3 regions of the Sporosarcina beigongshangi genome follow, and region 2 is predicted to be linked to each of the others. Evidence: predicted binding sites of a transcription regulator. Region 2 holds the regulator's gene; each other region holds the start of a gene.
What was found. The regulator LexA, encoded in region 2, represses DNA repair genes until DNA is damaged. The targets are predictions, from matches to a motif close to CGAACATATGTTCG.
Positions count from the first base shown of each region.

Region 1 (4,294 bases), on a different contig from region 2:
TCAATATTGTCATCCAAGTCGATAATTTCTCCATTGACGCGGATACGCACATAGCCTTGTTTTTTAATATCCTCAATTAACTTCACATGTGTCCCTTTGCGTCCGGAAACGATAGGTGCCAGCACTTGAATCCGAGAGCGCTCTGGCAATTGCAACAGTCGATCGACCATTTGTTGTATCGTCTGTGATGAAATTTCCGTGCCGTGAATAGGACAAATCGGTTTTCCTACACGTGCATACAACAGTCGAAGATAATCATAAATTTCCGTAACAGTTCCCACTGTAGAACGCGGGTTACGGCTAGTCGTTTTTTGGTCGATCGAAATCGCTGGCGATAAACCTTCAATAACATCAACATCCGGCTTATCCATCTGCCCTAAAAATTGGCGAGCGTATGCTGATAATGATTCAACATATCTTCGCTGCCCCTCAGCATAAATGGTGTCAAATGCCAGTGAGGATTTCCCTGACCCTGACAAACCTGTCATCACGACGAGCTGGTCACGCGGAATAGTAACATCGATATTTTTCAAATTATGTGCTCTGGCACCTTGTATGACGATTTCATTATTTTTCATAGTCCCTCACCCTTCAACCTTCAGTTCCAGAATCGTATCTCTTAGCTCTGCAGCACGTTCAAAATCAAGCGCTTTGGCCGCTTCTTTCATCTCTTTTTCCAGCGAAGCAACAAGCGTTACTTTCTCGTCCTTTGTCAGCTTCTTACCTTTTGTCACCTTGTCAAAATAAGAAACAACCTCTTCGGCTACTTGCGTTGCACGAATGACTTCACGAATTTCTTTTTTGATCGTCGTTGGTGTAATGCCATGCTTTTCATTGTAAGCCTGTTGAATAGCTCGACGTCGATCCGTTTCATCGATCGCCTTTGTCATAGAATCGGTCATCCGATCCGCGTACATAATGACATGTCCATTGGAATTACGTGCCGCCCGACCAATCGTTTGGATAAGCGCCCGTTCCGATCGTAAGAAGCCTTCCTTGTCTGCATCGAGAATCGTCACAAGTGACACTTCCGGGATATCAATTCCTTCCCTCAGTAGGTTAATGCCCACAAGAACATCGTAGGTGCCCATACGCAATTCACGAATAATTTCAATTCGTTCAAGTGTCTTGATTTCAGAATGTAGGTATTGCACTTTGATACCGATATCCTTCAAATAGTCGGTCAAATCCTCCGACATTTTTTTCGTCAACGTCGTAATGAGAACACGTTCATTTTTCTTCGTTCTGGCATTTATTTCATCAATTAAATCATCAATCTGGCCCTCGATTGGACGAACATCAATCGTCGGGTCTAACAGTCCGGTTGGACGGATGATTTGCTCAATCATTTCAGGTGTGTGCTCAATCTCGTAAGGACCTGGGGTTGCCGAAACGTAAATCGCTTCCTTGACATGTCCCTCAAATTCAGTAAATGTTAGCGGCCGATTATCAAGCGCTGATGGCAAACGAAAACCGTGTTCAACTAGTACATTTTTTCGTGCTTGGTCACCATTAAACATACCCCTAATTTGCGGTAACGACACATGACTTTCATCGACCACGATTAGAAAATCATCTGGGAAATAGTCCAGTAGCGTATATGGAGTAGCACCCGCTGGACGTAGGGTTAAATGACGTGAGTAGTTTTCAATACCCGAACAAAAGCCCATCTCCCGCATCATTTCAAGGTCGTAGCGCGTTCGCTGCTCAAGACGCTGCGCCTCTAGGAGCTTGTCCTGTCCACGTAATTCCTTTAAACGCTCTTCCAGTTCGGCTTCAATATTGTCGATTGCTTGAACCATTTTTTCTTCACGAGTGACGAAGTGGGATGCTGGAAAAATTGCGATATGATCACGTTCACCAAGAATTTCTCCTGTTAGTGCATCCACTTCACGAATTCGATCGATTTCATCACCGAAAAATTCAATACGCATACAATGCTCATCACGGGATGCCGGGAAAATCTCTACAACATCGCCCCTGACACGGAATGTCCCGCGTGTGAAACTAACGTCATTTCGCTCATATTGGACATCTACAAACTTACGTAGCAATTCGTTGCGCCCGATTTCCATCCCTGTGCGCAGTGAAACAACGAGCTCGCGGTATTCCTCAGGCGATCCTAGACCGTAAATACAGGACACGGATGCAACGATTAAAACATCATTGCGCTCGAATAGCGCAGATGTCGCAGAGTGCCGAAGCTTGTCGATTTCATCATTGATACTCGCATCCTTCTCGATAAATGTGTCCGTGTGCGGAACGTACGCTTCCGGCTGGTAGTAATCGTAATAACTTACAAAGTACTCAACCGCATTGTCCGGAAAAAACTCTTTGAATTCACTATATAATTGACCTGCTAACGTTTTGTTATGGGCGATGACGAGGGTTGGTTTATTGATTTCCTTCACGACATTCGATACCGTGAATGTTTTCCCTGTCCCAGTCGCACCGAGTAGTGTCTGGTGCTTTTCGCCTTTGTCAAGTCCTTCTAACAATTTGGCAATTGCATAAGGCTGATCGCCTTGGGGTGTATAAGGGGCTTGCAAGTTAAATTTCCGTACCATAGTGGTCGTGCCCTCCCTATGAAGAATTACTTTTACTTTAGCACAATCTTTCATTTTATACGAATAAAAACGAACGTACGTTTTTTGTCAAAATAAAAAAAACGCCGCATATGTACATCCATGCGACGTTTTTTATTTTTTTAGTTAGCTTCTTCTAATTTTTTAAGGCTTTCTGTGTACTTAAGAAATGCCTGTTCGTCACGACAGTCAAGCGAAAGATCAATTAGTCCCATGAGTCGCTCCATTGTTTGTTGTCGGTGAATATGGTTTAGGAATAGGTCCATGTAAATGTCATTCAACAGTTTTTCCGCCTGGAGTGAAGAACTATTTTTCCCAACGGCTTTCAAAAACTCAGCATATGAATAATTATTTTCCATCTCGCTCACCCCGATGCCTTTTATTTATTATATCTACTTTTCGGGGTAAGTTGCAAGGTTTTTGGGAATATTCTATTTTATTTTTTATCAACATAGGATTGCCACCCTTTTCACTAGATCATTTCTGGTTTGCTTTCGGCAAAATAATTAAGACATAATAACCGAGTAGTAGACATCTTGTTATGAATAGTTACCCGTTGCAAACCTTCAACATTCAAGTGAAAAATACAGTTGCTTGGAAAGAAAAGAATAGACGCTTCTCTATAGAGGTTGTAAGTGCCCGAAGATGCAATTTCGGGCACTTTGGCACGTTGTACAAGGTGATTCTTTCTTACTTTTAGCAAGCTCTATAAGAAAGTGACACTTCCTAAAATAATAATGGAAAAGTCCATTGTAAAAGCTTCGGCAGCCAAAATTGCATCTTTGGCTGCCCTCTCTAGTTAAGAAGCTCTCAATTCCCTCATCCCCAAAAGCATTAGCACTTCGTGTACAAGTGTTTTTAGTGAGCGACGGATGAACGACTACCATACGATTACCGGAAGAATGTATAGGGATGCGGCTTCGCGGCTTCGCCGCATCCCTATACATAAAAACAGTACGGTTATTGTACAGAAGTCGTTCAATCTAAAGCGAACCGAAAGCAACTATACATGGAGCACCTAGTATTTGATTAAGACTTTTCAGGTTACCTTTAGTTAATCAACATGCAAACTACAGCTGACTTACAATAATTTCTTTCACTTCTTTAAATAATACTTCCGGTAGCCTTTCAATATAGGTGGCGTTTCTTACCTTCAGGTCGAGTGATTTTACCTGTTGGCAAAGAATTGAACCTTGTGTTGTATCAACGCGAAAGAAGCCGTCCCAATATGTCATCGGAACGGCTTCTTTCAATCAAATTCTTTCTTTTCTCCAGTCAAACGAATCGTAGCTTCTGAAATAATGACAATGACTGCCCCGATTAACAGCGGTGTCGTAGTGATTCCATAAAGGAACAATGCGGTAACTGTAACGGCAATTGCTTGAATCCATTGTACCGAGCGGACGAGCCGCTTAATCGCTGCGGGACGTGTGTCTTCCTGCTCAGGAAACAGCATATCCATGCGGAATTCATCTCCCGCGCGCAACGCATGGATCAACTGCACCGCCGATGCAAATGCCAGCGCTCCGGAAAAAACGAAAATAACAATCGGAAACGGGATGAATAATGCACCTAGCGCAGACAAAGCGGTTAGCCTTACCCATAACCAGAAAATATCATCTGTCCGGATAAATGTGCGTCTGACAAGATAAGCCTGCGGCACAGTTTGTCCGAATTTCGGCTTGTCGAATAACAGTCCAATCCAGCCT
Region 1 covers NZ_JAWLIR010000032.1:54,795-59,088, reverse strand. The annotation lists gene uvrA (excinuclease ABC subunit UvrA) at 1-578, opposite strand, end outside; gene uvrB (excinuclease ABC subunit UvrB) at 585-2,567, opposite strand; gene R2B77_RS14225 (IDEAL domain-containing protein) at 2,708-2,944, opposite strand; gene R2B77_RS14220 (hypothetical protein) at 3,656-3,838, opposite strand; gene R2B77_RS14215 (ABC transporter permease) at 3,835-4,294, opposite strand, start outside.
Region 1: uvrB (excinuclease ABC subunit UvrB) is a predicted target of LexA. The motif match lies at 2,638-2,651, and genes of this name have one in related genera.

Region 2 (4,294 bases):
GCATAGACGACCTGAATGTTTCCAAGTATTCCTTGCGCAGAAGCGTTTGCTCCTTGGCTTCTTCTATTGTTAAGCCAGTCGTTTTTGATTTTTTTGAAAGTTCGTTAATACGGTTCATTTTTTCCGATAATAGCATTTGACTTCCTCCATTTTATTTCGTGAATACATAAAACGTATACAAAAAGAGCAGAAAGTGCAACCAATCAGCCTTTCTGCTCCAATTCATATTCTTTAAAACGACGATGGACAGTTGCTTTACTAATGTCGTGCCCAAGTCCTTTTAACACATCTGTAATTTCTTCATAGGTGAGTCCTTTCGCCCGAAGCGCTACAATTTCTTGGACAGGTACCTCCAAACGTTCACGACCTTCTGCGTTACCCCTATTTCTCAAGTTACGCTCTGGTCGATAGCCTTCTCGCACTGCGCGTTTCATTCCTCGCCTAATTTTGGCATTATGTAATTTGCGTTGATATTCCTCGACAATCGCTAATATTTCAAGCAACATTGTGTCCATTTCGTTCAACGCAATGGGGCCGTTATCATTCCGGGAATAAATAGCCGTATTCGTTTTCGCTAGCAGATGCAGTACAGCCATCCGAGCATTTCCACGCCCCAGTCTCGTTTCATCCTGTATTAAAACCGCATCAACCTCTTCATCGCGAATAAAATCTAATAAACTAAGTAACCCTTCACGCTCAATGTCAAAGCCACTATGTTTGTCCTTAAATACGTCTAGCACATACAGACCAAGTTCAGCTGCTAACTTGTCGAGCTCTTCCTCTTGCCGTACTAGTGATACTTCTTGTGTATCTTTTTCCGTACTGACGCGACAATAGAGCACACATTTCTGTTGTTTAATCACCGACCATCACCCGCTAGCTGTGTTATCGGTTGAAGGTCCTCCACTGTTTCAAAGATCGGCAATACCAACTCTTCTCCGGTTTTGATTGTCACAGTAGGAAGGTCATTTAACCGCATTACTTCTTTCATCCATTGATCCTTGGATATATTTTCTGCATGATGAAGCGCGAGTCCCCAAAGCGTATCACCCTCCATCACAGTAATTTCAGTTATCGTGTGTTCTTTTACAGATTTCGTAGCGCCTATAATTGCAAATCCCATACATAAAAAGATAAGAAGTAAAATATAGCTGTTATTTTTAATAAAAGTCATGATAATCCTCCTCTAGAATGTTTGTTCGGAATACTTGTTCTTAGTATAGAAAATAAAAAAACAAATGTCAATACTTTTTCAGAACCTGTGTTTGCCATTTGTTCGCAATGCTGATATACTGAACATATTGAAATAAGACGACTGATCGTGACTCGCTTCACGTCTTTCAAAAATGAGTAGAATATGAGCTGAGAGGTGAACGGAATGAAAAAAATTTCGAAGAGGCAGGAAGATATTTTGTCCTTCATAAAAGCTGAAGTAAAGAAAAAAGGTTATCCGCCATCCGTAAGAGAAATTGGCGAGGCTGTTGGTCTAGCATCTAGTTCGACTGTCCATGGGCATCTTGCACGATTAGAAAGTAAAGGTTTCATTAGACGAGATCCTACAAAACCAAGGGCTATCGAAATTCTTGACCCGGAAGGCCTAGAAGCGATGAAACCAGGTGTTCTCAACGTTCCACTAGTCGGTAAGGTGACGGCTGGTTTGCCAATTACTGCAATTGAAAATATTGAGGAGTACTTCCCATTACCAGAATCATTTGGGACAACTGAGGACAAACTCTTCATGCTTGAAATTGTCGGTAACAGCATGATTGAAGCCGGTATTTTAAACGGTGACCATGTAATCGTCAAGCAGCAACAAACTGCGCAAAATGGAGAAATCGTTGTGGCGATGACTGAAGAGGAAGAAGCAACGGTGAAGCGTTTCTTCAAAGAAAAAGATTATTTCCGTCTTCAACCTGAAAACTCTTCAATGGACCCAATCATCGTTGACAATGTATCTATTTTGGGAAAAGTAGTTGGTGTCTATCGTTATATCCACTAAACGTAAAAAGCTGCTCCCTTTACATGGGAGCAGCTCTTTCTTTTGTTTTGTTGAGTATTATAATGATAGTTTGTTCAATTTACCGTTCAATCAATCCTTCTATTACTAGCTTCTCGACGGAGGACAGCACCGCTGCCTTTACATGCTCATAGGTCAATCCACCTTGCACATAGGCTGTATACGGCGGTCTAATCGGACCATCAGCTGTCAGCTCGATGCTGGAGCCTTGGATAAACGTTCCCGCCGCCATAATGACATCGTCCGTGTAACCAGGCATATACGACGGCTCTGGTGCATAATGCGCATTGATGGGCGAGTTAGCTTGAATAGTACGACAGAAAGCAATCATTTGGTCGGCATTGGCAAAGGATACAGATTGGATTAAATCCGTTCTTTTCTCTGTATAATGTGGCGATGTCGTCAGACCGAAGTCTTCGAGAAGAGCCGCCGTAAATAAAGCACCCTTCACGGCTTGGCTAACAACGTGTGGTGCAAGGAAAAAGCCTTGGTACATCTCTAACAGCGTATCTAGCGATGCCCCAGCTTCTGCCCCTAGTCCTGGGGACGTCATGCGGTAAGCGCATTGCTCAACGAGATCGGCACGCCCAGCTATGTATCCACCTGTTCGCACAAGTCCACCACCGGGGTTTTTAATAAGCGACCCCGCCATTAAATCAGCACCTACTTGCATCGGCTCTTTGTCCTCGACGAATTCCCCATAACAATTATCGACGAACACAACAACATCAGGATTAATCGCCTTTACTTTACGTACCATTTCACTGATTTCATCCACCAAAAAGGACGGTCGATCTGAATAACCTTTCGACCGCTGAATTCCAATCATTTTTGTTTTACTATGCATATTTTTAGCAACTGCATCAAAATCAACAGAGCCATCTTTATTCAAATCAATATGCTTATACGTAATGCCATAATCTTGTAGAGAACCAGTATCTTTCCCTTTACCTGCTACGATAGATTCCAATGTATCATACGGTTTCCCTGTAATATACAGCAGTTCATCTCCTGGGCGCAAAATGCCGAAGAGACTGATAGAAATCGCATGTGTACCTGAAATAATTTGATTGCGCACAAGGCAAGCCTCTGCTCCGAAAACATCAGCATAAACCTGTTCCAGCACATCACGACCGCTATCATCGTAGCCATAACCCGTAGAGCCAGTAAGATGAAAATCACTTACCATATTTTTACGGAACGCCGCAAGCACTTTCCGTTGATTGTAAAAGGCTATTTTTTCAACTTCTTTAAAAAACGGAGTTAGCTTTTCTTCAATTTCTTCCGCTTTTGCAAACAGAAACTCATCTTGTTCTTCCAACATCATGTTAATTCCTCATTCCGTAAAATAGTCACTTCATTATCTTATCAGTCTGTCCGTGTAGGTCAACGATTAAGGATGTTTTAGTAATCAATTAACCCCATTCGGTAGAATGCTGATGCCAGAACTCACAAAGCAATCGAGCCTCGGCGTGATTGCGTCCGGAGGCTTTACCGCCCCCACTGAATGGATGCTGAATAAAGTAAAAAAGCAGAACCAGGAGGCTCGCTCCTAATTCTGCTTTCTCGCATTACTCTTGGTCTTTCAAAATCACTGGTTTCGCTGGGACGTAAGTTGAAATCGCATGTTTGTAAATCAATTGCTGTTTGCCGTCTGTTTCAAGTAAGACAGTATAATTGTCATACGATTTAATAAGTCCTTTCAATTGAAATCCATTGAGTAAAAATACCGTTACAAATGTGTTATTCTTTCGTAACGAGTTTAAAAATGTTTCTTGCATATTCCCCTGTGCCATACGCAGAATCCTCCTGTTGGTGTGCTTATATTTCTCCTGCTCCCCTTACCTTATTCGCTTTCCATGCTCAAAATCCTGCACAATTGTCAAAATACCCCGAATAATTTCTGTAGTCCCCAATTGTGCATCGAACCAATCCACCTCTAGCTTGTTACGAAAATAAGTCATTTGGCGTTTGGCATAATGACGTGTATTTTTTTTGATTAATTCAATAGCCTCTTCGAGCAACAGTTTTCCTTCGATTGTTTGATGAAGTTCTTTATAACCAATTGCTTGAACAGATTGCACATTCCGTATGCCTACATCCCATAAGCCCTTCGCTTCAGCGAACAATCCATTGTCCATCATGATGTCCACGCGGCGATCAATTCGCTCGTACAGCACGTCCCGGTCCATCTCAAGCCCGATGAGCAGATGATTGTAAAGAGGCGCATGACCTGCATTCTCTTCGTGGGCTCCTTTTGTTTTACCTGTCACTTCA
Region 2 covers NZ_JAWLIR010000004.1:402,825-407,118, reverse strand. The annotation lists gene R2B77_RS04330 (DUF896 domain-containing protein) at 1-136, opposite strand, end outside; gene R2B77_RS04325 (YneB family resolvase-like protein) at 204-860, opposite strand; gene yneA (cell division suppressor protein YneA) at 860-1,174, opposite strand; gene lexA (transcriptional repressor LexA) at 1,379-1,999, shown strand; gene R2B77_RS04310 (methionine gamma-lyase family protein) at 2,079-3,344, opposite strand; gene hfq (RNA chaperone Hfq) at 3,589-3,813, opposite strand; gene miaA (tRNA (adenosine(37)-N6)-dimethylallyltransferase MiaA) at 3,859-4,294, opposite strand, start outside.

Region 3 (4,294 bases), on a different contig from region 2:
TCCTGTTTGCGTGTGAAATGACAGGCTTGCTATATGTCCCCCTAAACTGGCGGCTTAGCCGCTTTGAGCTTGTCACGCTTCTAGAAGATTGCCGTCCTGTTACCCTTTTGTTTCATGAACAGTTTAAATCGGTGATTGATGAACTAAATTATCCGAATTCCGTTGCACTTCATCCAATTGACACCCTAGACAATCAAGATTTTCAGATGGAGCAGATGATAGGCGAAGATCCATGGATGATTATTTATACGGGCGGGACTACAGGCGTACCAAAAGGGGCCGTCCTATCAGCCAATGCGGTAAATTGGAATGCAATAAACACAATTGTTAGCTGGGGATTAACGGAAGAGGACAAAACAATCAATTATATGCCCCTTTTCCACACAGGTGGCATGAATGCATTAAGCATCCCTCTCCTCATGGCTGGTGGTACGGTCATCATCGGAAGTTCATTTGATGGTGTGGAAGCATTGATGGCAACGGATCAGTACGGAGCGACCATTTCACTTTTCGTCCCAACAATGTATCAGTTGATGATCAAAACTGCTTATTTCAAACAATCGACTTTTTCTTCAATGAAAGTTTTTTTGTCTGGTGGTGCTCCCTGTCCAAAGGCAATTTATCATTCATTTCATCAAAAAGGGTTAAAATTCAAAGAAGGTTATGGTCTGACAGAAGCTGGCCCAAATAACTTCTACATAACGAACGAGGAAGCTTGTCGGAAAATAGGTTCTGTTGGTAAAAGCATGCTATTCAATTCTGTGAAAGTATTAAATGAAAAAATGAAGCCTTGTCGTGTAGATGAAGTCGGAGAATTATTTATAAAAGGACCTCATGTTTTTAGTGATTACTGGCAAAATCCGTTAGAGACGGTACATGCGCTAGTCGACGGATGGTTACGTACAGGAGACCTTGCCAAATACGACAGTGAAGGCGATTACTATATTGTCGGAAGAAAAAAAGACCTGATAATTTCAGGGGGTGAAAACGTATATCCGCAGGAAGTCGAACAATGCCTTGTTCTATTCGAAGGAATCGATGAGGCCGCCGTCGTCGGTGTAAAGGATGATGTCTGGGGTGAAGTCATCGCTGCATTTATAATCATGGCAGAGGGGTATGTCATCGATGACGATGCAATTGCTGAGCATTGCAAAAAGTTTTTAGGATCCTATAAAGTCCCTAAAACAATAATCGTGTTAGCAGAACTACCTAAAACACACGTCGGTAAGATTGACAAAAAAGCGCTTCAAGGGATGATTAACCATTAAAAAAGCGTGGGGCATTGTGCCTTCACGCTTTTTTATATGAGTAAATGAGTTCATCTAATTTGGGATCTACGTTAACATGCAGGTCGTGCTCTAAGAAATACCATTCATCTCGACGCTCAATATAGTATTGAACACCATCGTGTTCTGTTTGGACAGCAGCTTCATCTGGGGATTCCATCCTGACGCCGAGTGAAAATCCATCATGTAGTGGACTCGCACCGCCATATCTAGCAAAAAATTTGATGCTATCACCAGATTCGGCCGCCATTTCTGCTTTAAACCAGCTTAATGCTTCAGCTGATAAGACAATTTTCATTCCCGCACCAACCTTTCGATTACTGCCTCTATTGTATTACAATCCCTTCACTTTTGGCTCGGTTCCTGCCTTGATGCGGGCGATATTGGCTCGATGACGATAGAAGATGAAGATGGCGAACGAGCCAATCATGATCAGTAGCGTGAAATCATCAGTTCTTACATAATGAAAGATACTGTAGAGCACACCAACAGTAGCTACAGCCATCGACGAGAGTGATACCATCTTCGTTATTTTCAAAAGGATAAGAAACGTGATGAAAAGTAGGACAAAGACGAACCAATTATAGCCTAGCAGCACGCCGCCTGAGGTTGCTACCGCTTTGCCACCCTTGAAATGGGCAAAGATAGGATACATATGGCCAATGACGGCAATAATACCTGGAATGAGTGGGTGAACGTTTGTCTGCTCGAAAAGAGGCAAGGCCACTAACCAAACAGCTGCTGTTCCTTTTAAAATATCAAGTAGCGTTACAGCAATACCTGCTTTTTTACCTAAAATACGAAATGTATTCGTCGCACCTAAATTTCCACTGCCATGCTGGCGGATGTCCATCTTGTAAAACAGTTGCCCCACCCACAGTGCTGACGGGATGGATCCGAGTAAATAGGCAATGAGTAACAGTAAGATAGTGTTCATTCTATACCCCTTTTATATAGTTCTATAGTAATTCTAGTTTAGCAGAATCATGTAGTCTCCACAATGGCTTCCGTGAGAGAAACATCCCCCAAAGTAAAAGGATAGCGAGCGAATTAATATAAATTAGGTGTGAACATCTGGTTGAAATAGCCATCATTTAACTAATCATCATTGCAATAAATCTTCTTCTTCTATACAATTAATTGAGCAAGCTTCAGGGAACGTTGATTTGACAACCTTCTAGGGAAGCAGTACGATTACATAAAAGAGAACATTCGTTTGATGGAGGTCGTAATTTGACGAAACAACAGGAAATATTTAACTACGATGATGATTCGATTCATGTACTAGAAGGTCTTGACGCAGTTCGTAAACGCCCCGGCATGTACATAGGATCTACCGATTCCCGTGGACTGCATCACTTAGTCTATGAAATCGTTGATAATGCAGTGGATGAAGCGTTAGCAGGGTTTGGTTCTGAAGTGGACGTTACCCTTCATACAGACGGTAGTGTCAGTGTTCGAGACTACGGACGCGGGATGCCAACGGGGATTCATGCGACAGGGAAGCCAACTGTAGAAGTTATTTTAACCGTCCTCCATGCAGGCGGAAAATTTGGTCAAGGTGGTTATAAAACGAGTGGTGGACTTCACGGTGTTGGAGCATCTGTTGTCAACGCATTGTCAGAATGGCTGGAAGTAACCATTTTCCGTGACGGTAAAAAGTTTTGTCAACGTTTTGAACATGGCGGTAAACCTGTCACAACGCTTGAACAGATTGGCACAACACGTGATAAAGGGACGCTCATCCATTTCAAACCAGATCCGTCTATCTTTTCTACGTTAAAATATCAATATGAAACATTAAGTGAGCGTTTACGCGAGTCTGCTTTCTTGTTAAAAGGGCTAAAGATTGAGCTCAAAGAAGAAGGCACGGACAAGCACGACGTTTTTCATTATGAAACTGGAATTGAAGCCTTTATCTCTTACCTGAATGAAGAGAAGGATGTGTTGCATCCTGTTGCTTACTTAGACGGAGAATCAGACGGCATTGAAGTCGAATTCGCGTTCCAATTCAGTGATGGCTATTCAGAAACTATTTTGTCGTTCGTCAATAATGTAAGAACAAAAGACGGTGGAACACATGAAACAGGTGCCAAAACCGCTATGACACGCGTTTTTAATGAGTATGCAAGAAAAACGGGTTTATTGAAAGAAAAGGATAAAAACCTAGAAGGCTCGGATATCCGTGAAGGTATTTCGGCAATCGTATCTGTTCGGATTCCAGAGGAGATTTTGCAATTTGAAGGACAGACGAAAGGCAAGCTTGGAACAAGTGAAGCACGCGGGATCACAGACTCCATCGTATCCCAGAAGCTGCTTTATTTCCTTGAAGAAAATGCCGATTTGAGTGCGTCACTCGTTCGTAAAGCTATTCGGGCGCAACAAGCACGCGAGGCGGCGCGTAAAGCACGTGAGGATGCACGTTCTGGGAAGAAGCGGAAACGTTCGGATACGCTACTGTCGGGTAAATTAACACCCGCACAATCGAGAAATGCTGCGAAAAATGAACTGTACCTTGTCGAAGGAGACTCTGCCGGGGGATCTGCGAAGCAGGGCCGGGATCGTGTATTCCAGGCAATTCTGCCGTTACGAGGGAAAGTACTTAATACGGAAAAAGCAAAGCTTGAAGATATACTGAAAAATGAAGAAATCAATATGATTATTCATGCCATCGGGGGCGGCGTAGGCTCTGACTTCCAGGTAGAAGATATTGCCTATGACAAAGTCATTATCATGACGGATGCCGATACGGATGGGGCGCATATACAAGTGTTGCTACTGACATTCTTCTATCGCTATATGAAGCCGCTTATTGAAGCAGGCAAAGTATACATTGCATTACCACCTCTCTACAAGGTATTTAAAGGGGCAGGTAAGAGTGAAAAGCTCGCTTATGCATGGACAGAAGCTGATCTTGATGAGGCGATGAAAAAAATTGGTAAAGGCTATATGCTCCAGCGCTATAAAGGGCTTGGGGAGATGAATGCCGATCAGTTATGGGACACGAC
Region 3 covers NZ_JAWLIR010000001.1:5,321-9,614, reverse strand. The annotation lists gene R2B77_RS00040 (AMP-binding protein) at 1-1,268, shown strand, start outside; gene R2B77_RS00035 (HesB/YadR/YfhF family protein) at 1,291-1,584, opposite strand; gene plsY (glycerol-3-phosphate 1-O-acyltransferase PlsY) at 1,621-2,223, opposite strand; gene parE (DNA topoisomerase IV subunit B) at 2,520-4,294, shown strand, end outside.
Region 3: parE (DNA topoisomerase IV subunit B) is a predicted target of LexA. The motif match lies at 2,492-2,505, and genes of this name have one in related genera.